DNA from 2 places in the Burkholderia crassaminum genome. Region 2 is predicted to be linked to the other one. Evidence: riboswitches for the same ligand, from Rfam matches in the RefSeq annotation. Region 2 holds a riboswitch; the other holds the start of a gene.
The links. A riboswitch is a leader RNA that binds a small molecule or an ion and turns the genes downstream of it on or off. The one in region 2 is predicted to bind thiamine pyrophosphate.
Positions count from the first base shown of each region.

Region 1: another riboswitch for thiamine pyrophosphate. It lies ahead of thiC (phosphomethylpyrimidine synthase ThiC); the one in region 2 lies ahead of ACPTTF_RS01760 (FAD-dependent oxidoreductase).

Region 1 is NZ_OZ183799.1:1,339,127-1,342,528, reverse strand. It holds gene ACPTTF_RS06185 (molybdopterin-dependent oxidoreductase) at 1-22, opposite strand, end outside; gene ACPTTF_RS06180 (cytochrome b/b6 domain-containing protein) at 52-684, opposite strand; gene ACPTTF_RS06175 (pentapeptide MXKDX repeat protein) at 776-1,051, opposite strand; TPP riboswitch at 1,320-1,436, shown strand; gene thiC (phosphomethylpyrimidine synthase ThiC) at 1,561-3,402, shown strand, end outside.
Region 2 is NZ_OZ183799.1:389,365-392,766, forward strand. It holds gene ACPTTF_RS01755 (ABC transporter ATP-binding protein/permease) at 1-993, opposite strand, end outside; TPP riboswitch at 1,263-1,386, shown strand; gene ACPTTF_RS01760 (FAD-dependent oxidoreductase) at 1,613-2,749, shown strand; gene thiS (sulfur carrier protein ThiS) at 2,782-2,979, shown strand; gene ACPTTF_RS01770 (thiazole synthase) at 3,018-3,402, shown strand, end outside.

The DNA of each region.
Region 1 (3,402 bases), 950 kb from region 2:
GCTTGTATTCGGATTCCGACATGATGATTTCCTTCGCCCGCGGCTCGCGGGTCAGCGGCCGCGCAGCATCGCGAGCAGCGAGCGCGGCACCAGCAGCGCCATTGCGACGTGGACGACAAAGAATGCGACGAGCAGCGACATCGCCCAGAAGTGCACGACACGCGCGTTGTCGTAGCCGCCGAACAATTCGCGCAGCAGCGGGAATTGCACGGATTTCCAGATCGTGAGCCCCGACAGCACCAGCACGACGAGATCGATCATCGCGGTCAGGTACGCGGCACGCTGCACCGCGTTGTAGACGCTCAGGTCGTCGTGTGACAGCCGCCCGCCCAGCGCGGCACGGATGTCGCGCCATATCGATGCCGGCGTGACGGGCAGCATCTTGCGCGCGAGGCGCCCCGTCACGATCGACATCGTGAGGTAGAACAGCCCGTTTGCGACCAGCAGCCACATGGCCGCGAAATGCCATTGCAGCGCGCCGCCGAGCCAGCCGCCCAGCGTGATGCCGTGCGGAAACACGAACGGCGGATAGATCGGCGACGCGTCGTAGATGCGCCAGCCGGACAGCGCCATCAGGATCGCCGCAAGCGCGTTGAGCCAGTGGCTCGCGCGCACCCACAGCGGATGAATCGGGCGCGCGGGCGGCGTGGCGGCCGCGCGGCCGGTAGCGGGAACGGTTTGCATGATGAAGACTCCCGGAATGGGTCGACGAGACGCAATGCGGGCGGGCGGCCGTCGTGCGACGCACGCGCCGGCCGCGCCGCGTCTGCCTCCGTCAGTTCGACGGCGCCATCTTGTCGCCCGACGGCTTGCCCATCTCGTCGTGCGACATCGCGTCCTTCTTCATCGCGTCTTTCTTCATCGCATGCTTCTTCATGCCGTCCTTCTTCATCGCGTCGTGGCCCATCGCATCCTTGGCCATCGCGTCGTGGCCCATCGCGTCCTTCGACATCGACGAACCTGGCTGCGACATCGCATCGTTCTGCGCATACGCGCCCGTGGCGATCGTGGCGAAAGCGGCGACGCAAGCGGCAATCAGTACTTTTTTCATGACATCTCTCCAAAACATGGGTTTAAGGAGCCGAATAGACGGACGACGTCGCGGGAAATGACAGCCGCTGCGAAAATTTTTTTTAGGTTGCGCGAAAGCGCGTCATGTTGCGCCGCTTCGCCGCGGCCGGCCAAGCCGTGCGGCCATGCGGCGGCGACGCGCGCTGCCATTTCGACGGGCCATCGCACCGCCCGCCATGCTGCGGCCGCACCGGGATGGCCGATCCTCTCCCGGTTGAAACCGCCGCCAAGCCAGTGTATCGTGTGCGCTGCTAACGCGGGGGTCCTGCAATGCGTTCGGTCAAACAACCGGCATTGCGGGTGAGAAATACCCTTTGAACCTGATCTGGATAATGCCAGCGCAGGGAAGCGTACGGATTTCGCCGCCATCCTTCTGACGAAATCCGCCGCCTCACCAAGCCTCGTCTCCTGCTTAGCTCGAGCCCCACATACGTCAAGGGCTCCGGGCAAGCGCCGAAGCGCCTGTCCGGCGCTCACACAGGAGATTGCATGAACGCCAATCCGAAGTTTCTGTCCGCCGACGCTCATGTCGATGCCGCGGCCGTCGCCCCGCTGCCGAATTCCCGCAAGGTTTATGTAACCGGCTCCCAGCCCGACATCCGCGTGCCGATGCGTGAAATCACGCAGGCCGACACGCCGACCGGCTTCGGCGGCGAAAAGAACCCGCCGATCTACGTGTACGACACGTCGGGCCCCTACACCGATCCGGAAGCGAAGATCGACATCCGCGCGGGCCTGGCCGCACTGCGTCAGGGCTGGATCGAGGCACGCGGCGACACCGAAGTGCTCGGCGGCCTGTCGAGCCAGTACGGCCTCGAGCGCGCGGCCGACCCGGCCACCGCCGACCTGCGGTTCCCGGGCCTGCACCGCAACCCGCGCCGCGCACAAGCCGGCAAGAACGTCACGCAGATGCACTACGCGCGTCAGGGCATCATCACGCCGGAAATGGAATACATCGCGATCCGCGAGAACCAGCGCCGTGCCGAGTACCTCGAAAGCCTGAAGGCGAGCGGCCCGAACGGCGCGAAGCTCGCCGCGATGATGGGCCGCCAGCACCCGGGCCAGGCGTTCGGCGCAACGGCCTTCGGCGCGAACGCGCCGGCCGAGATCACGCCGGAATTCGTGCGCTCGGAAGTGGCGTGCGGCCGCGCGATCATCCCCGCGAACATCAACCACCCGGAATCCGAGCCGATGATCATCGGCCGCAACTTCCTCGTGAAGATCAACGCGAACATCGGCAACTCGGCCGTCACGTCGTCGATCGGCGAGGAAGTCGACAAGATGACGTGGGCGATCCGCTGGGGCGGCGACACGGTGATGGACCTGTCGACCGGCAAGCACATCCATGAAACGCGCGAGTGGATCATCCGCAACAGCCCGGTGCCGATCGGCACGGTGCCGATCTACCAGGCGCTGGAAAAGGTCAACGGCAAGGCCGAGGATCTCACCTGGGAAATCTTCCGCGACACGCTGATCGAGCAGGCCGAGCAAGGCGTCGACTACTTCACGATCCACGCGGGCGTGCGCCTGCAGTACGTGCCGCTCACCGCGAACCGGATGACGGGCATCGTGTCGCGCGGCGGCTCGATCATGGCGAAGTGGTGCCTCGCGCATCACAAGGAAAGCTTCCTGTACGAACACTTCGAAGAGATCTGCGAGATCATGAAGGCGTACGACGTGAGCTTCTCGCTCGGCGACGGCCTGCGCCCCGGCTCGATCTACGACGCGAACGACGAAGCGCAGCTCGGCGAACTGAAGACGCTCGGCGAACTCACGCAGATCGCATGGAAGCACGACGTGCAGGTGATGATCGAAGGCCCCGGCCACGTGCCGATGCAGCTGATCAAGGAGAACATGGATCTCCAGCTCGACTGGTGCAAGGAAGCGCCGTTCTACACGCTCGGGCCGCTCACCACCGACATCGCACCGGGCTACGACCACATCACGTCCGGCATCGGCGCCGCGATGATCGGCTGGTTCGGCACCGCGATGCTCTGCTACGTGACGCCGAAGGAACACCTCGGCCTGCCGAACAAGGACGACGTGAAGGAAGGCATCATCACGTACAAGCTCGCCGCGCACGCCGCCGATCTCGCGAAGGGCCACCCCGGCGCGCAGGTACGCGACAACGCACTGTCGAAGGCACGCTTCGAGTTCCGCTGGGAAGACCAGTTCAACATCGGTCTCGATCCGGACAAGGCGCGCGAATTCCACGACGAAACGCTGCCGAAGGATTCGGCGAAGGTCGCGCACTTCTGCTCGATGTGCGGCCCGCACTTCTGCTCGATGAAAATCACGCAGGACGTACGCGAGTTCGCGGCGCAGCAAGGT
Region 2 (3,402 bases):
CGAGAACGAATCGCTGACGGTGCCGAACGCGGACGAGATCTGCATCAGCACGCCGAACGAGAACGCGCCCGCGAAATAGCGCGGCGCGGCGACGACGAGCGGGAAGATGATCGCGATCTGCCCGTAGAAGCTCAGCACGAACGTGAGCCGCTTCGTGTACTTCATCACGCGCCACCAGTTGTCGCGGATGCGCATGAAGAGGGTTTGCGCGTTGCCGGTCTCGGTCTTCTCGCCTTCGTAGAACGCGATCTGCTCGGCGTTCTCGCGCACCCGGATCAGCCCGAAGCGGAAGTCGGCCTCGACGCGCTGCTGCTGGTAGTTGATCGACACGAGCGGATGGCCGACCTTCTGGATGATCAGCGAGCCGATCACCGCGTACAGCGCGGCTGCCCACACCATATAGCCGGGAATCGAGATCGGCGTCGCGCCGAGCGTGAACGTCAGTGCGCCGGCGAGCGACCACAGGATCGTGATGAACGACACGAGCGTGACGACCGTCGACAGCAGGTCGAGCGACAGCGCGAGCGTCGTGGTCGCGAACGACTGGAGGTCGTCGGTGATCCGCTGGTCGGGGTTGTCGGCGAGACGGTCACGCTCGATCCGGTAGAACGCGCGATCGCCGAGCCACTGGCCGAGAAAGCGGTCGGTGAGCCACTGGCGCCAGCGGAAACCGAGCATCTGCCGCAAGTAGCGGCCGTACACGGCGAGGATGATGAATGCGAACGCGAGCGCGGAGAACTGCATCAGCAGGTTCGGGAAGTCGTGGACGTCCTTCGACTGCAGCGCGTTGTAGAACTCGGCGTTCCACTTGTTCAGCCGGACGTTGATCCAGACCACACAGAGGTTGATCGCGATGATCGCGACCAGCAGACCCCACGCGAATTTCCATTCGGACGATACCCAGTAGGGCTTGATGAGGCTCCATGCGGATACCGGGCGCTCGTCCTGCGGCGCGTCGGAGGCGGAGCGGACGGGATCGATCGATTGGGTCATGTGCTTCCTGATGAGTAGCCGGCGCGCGGGCCGGGCGAAGCCGGGCGCGCGCCGCGATACGGCATGCCGGGACGCGGCGCCGACTGACGGCGGGCGTCCGGATGGTCGCCCGCGCGTCTTAAACGGCACTTAAGGCCGGCGGTGACGCGGCAACCGGCCGCTCGCGCGGCCGGCCTGCGGGCATTGTGCCAGAGCGGCGCGGCACGACGGCGAATTTGCCGCAAGGGGGACAGTTTGCGGCGCTTTCCGCTTTTATGGTCTAATGGCCGACGACGAAACAGGGGTGCTTTGTGGCGCGGCCGGCAGATGTTCCGGGCAGCGCGATGAGGCTGAGAAAGACCCTTCGCACCCGATCCGGGTAATACCGGCGAGGGAAGTTTCTGATCCCGCCGGGTCGCGCTGGCTGCCATCCCACATGGTCAGCGCCCAAGTCCCGCCCGGCCGGCCTTTGCTGCCGGTTTCGTCCTTTTGGGTACGCGCTTTTGCGCGTTACGGAAGGAATGATGACCGCACAATCTTCAGTCTTTTGCATGGTTCCCGGCCCGACGTCGCGTGCGTTCGCACGCGGCGGCGCGTTTGCGTCGACGCTCGTCGAGCGTGCCCGCGCGGAGGGTGCGCGATGAACGCCCGGGATACTCGACCCGATTTCGCAGTGCTCGGCGGCGGCCTCGTCGGCCGCCTGATCGCATGGCGGCTCGCGGGCGACGGGCATCGCGTCGCGCTTTACGAGCGCGGCGGCCCGGACGGCGAGCAGTCGGCCGCATGGATCGCGGCCGCGATGCTCGCGCCGCTCGCGGAAGCGGCGAGCGCCGAGCTGCTGATCACCGAGCTCGGCGCCGCGTCGCTCGCGCGCTGGCCGCAGTGGCTCGCGGAACTGCCCGAACCCGTCTTCTTCCAGCATCACGGCACGCTCGTCGTCTGGCATCACGCGGATCGCGCGGAGGCGCCGTTGTTCGAGCGGCGCGTGCGCGCGAACGCGCCGGCCGACCTGTTCGACAGCGGTTTCGTGACGCTCGCCGGCGCGCAGGTCGACGCGGCCGAGCCGGTGCTCGCGGGCCGCTTCGCGCGCGGCCTGCTGCTGCCGAACGAAGGCCAGCTCGACAATCGCCAGGCGCTGCGCGCGCTCGCGACCGGGCTCGCCGAGCGCGGCGTCGACCTGCACTGGCACGTCACGATCGACGATGCGAACCTGCCCGCCGCGCATTTCACGATTGATTGCCGCGGGCTCGGCGCGAAATCCGCGCTGCCCGCGTTGCGCGGCATCCGTGGCGAAGTCGCGCGCGTGCGCGCGCCCGGCATCGGGCTCACCCGGCCCGTGCGGCTGCTGCATCCGCGCTATCCGTTGTACATCGCGCCGAAGCAGGACGATCTCTATGTGATCGGCGCGACCGAGGTGGAAGGGGAGGACATGTCGCCCGTCAGCGTGCGCTCCGCGCTCGAACTGCTGAGCGCGGCGTTCTCCGTGCATCCGGCGTTCGGCGAGGCGCGCATCCTCGAGCTCAATGCGCAGTGCCGGCCGACGCTGCCCGATCATCGCCCGGCGGTGATCTGGGACGGCGCGTCGACGCTCGCCGTCAACGGCCTGTACCGGCACGGCTTCATGATCGCGCCGGAAGTCGCGCATGCGGCGGTCGCGCTCGCCGAAGCCGCGCTCGACGGCGCGTTCGGCGATGTCGACGCGTTCGCCGCGTGGCGCGACGCCGCACGCTGGCCGACGCTCCTTCATCACCGTAACGACGTGCGCCAGCCGGCCTGACGCGCACCGCCGACCGAATTCGACGAAGCCTCATGGATATCCAGATCAACCAACAGAACCTGACGTTGCCCGACGGCGCAACGGTGGCCGATGCGCTCGCCGCGTACGGCGCACGTCCGCCGTACGCGGTCGCGCTGAACGGCAACTTCGTCGCGCGCACGCAGCACGCGGCGCGCGCACTCGCGGCGGGCGACAAGCTCGACGTCGTGCACCCCGTCGCGGGCGGCTGAGCGCCGCCGGTTCGTCCCCGCTCTTTCAGGAAAACGACATGACGTCCCTCACCTCCGCCGACGCGTTGACGCTGTACGGCGAAACTTTCGCAAGCCGCGTGCTGATCGGCACGTCGCGCTATCCGTCGCTGCAGTCGCTTTCCGATTCGATCGCCGCGTCGCGCCCGGGGATGGTGACGGTCGCGCTGCGCCGCCAGATGACGGGCGGCACGGCCGAAGCCGGCTTCTTCGACCTGCTCAAGCGCCACGCGGTGCCGCTGCTGCCGAACACGGCCGGCTGCCAGACCGTTGCCGAAGCCGTGACGACCGCGCACATGGCGCGAGAGGTGTTCGGCACCGACTGGATCAAGCTCGAACTGATCGGCGACGACTACACGCTGCAGCCCGACCCGGTCGGCCTGATCGAAGCGGCCGCGCAACTGG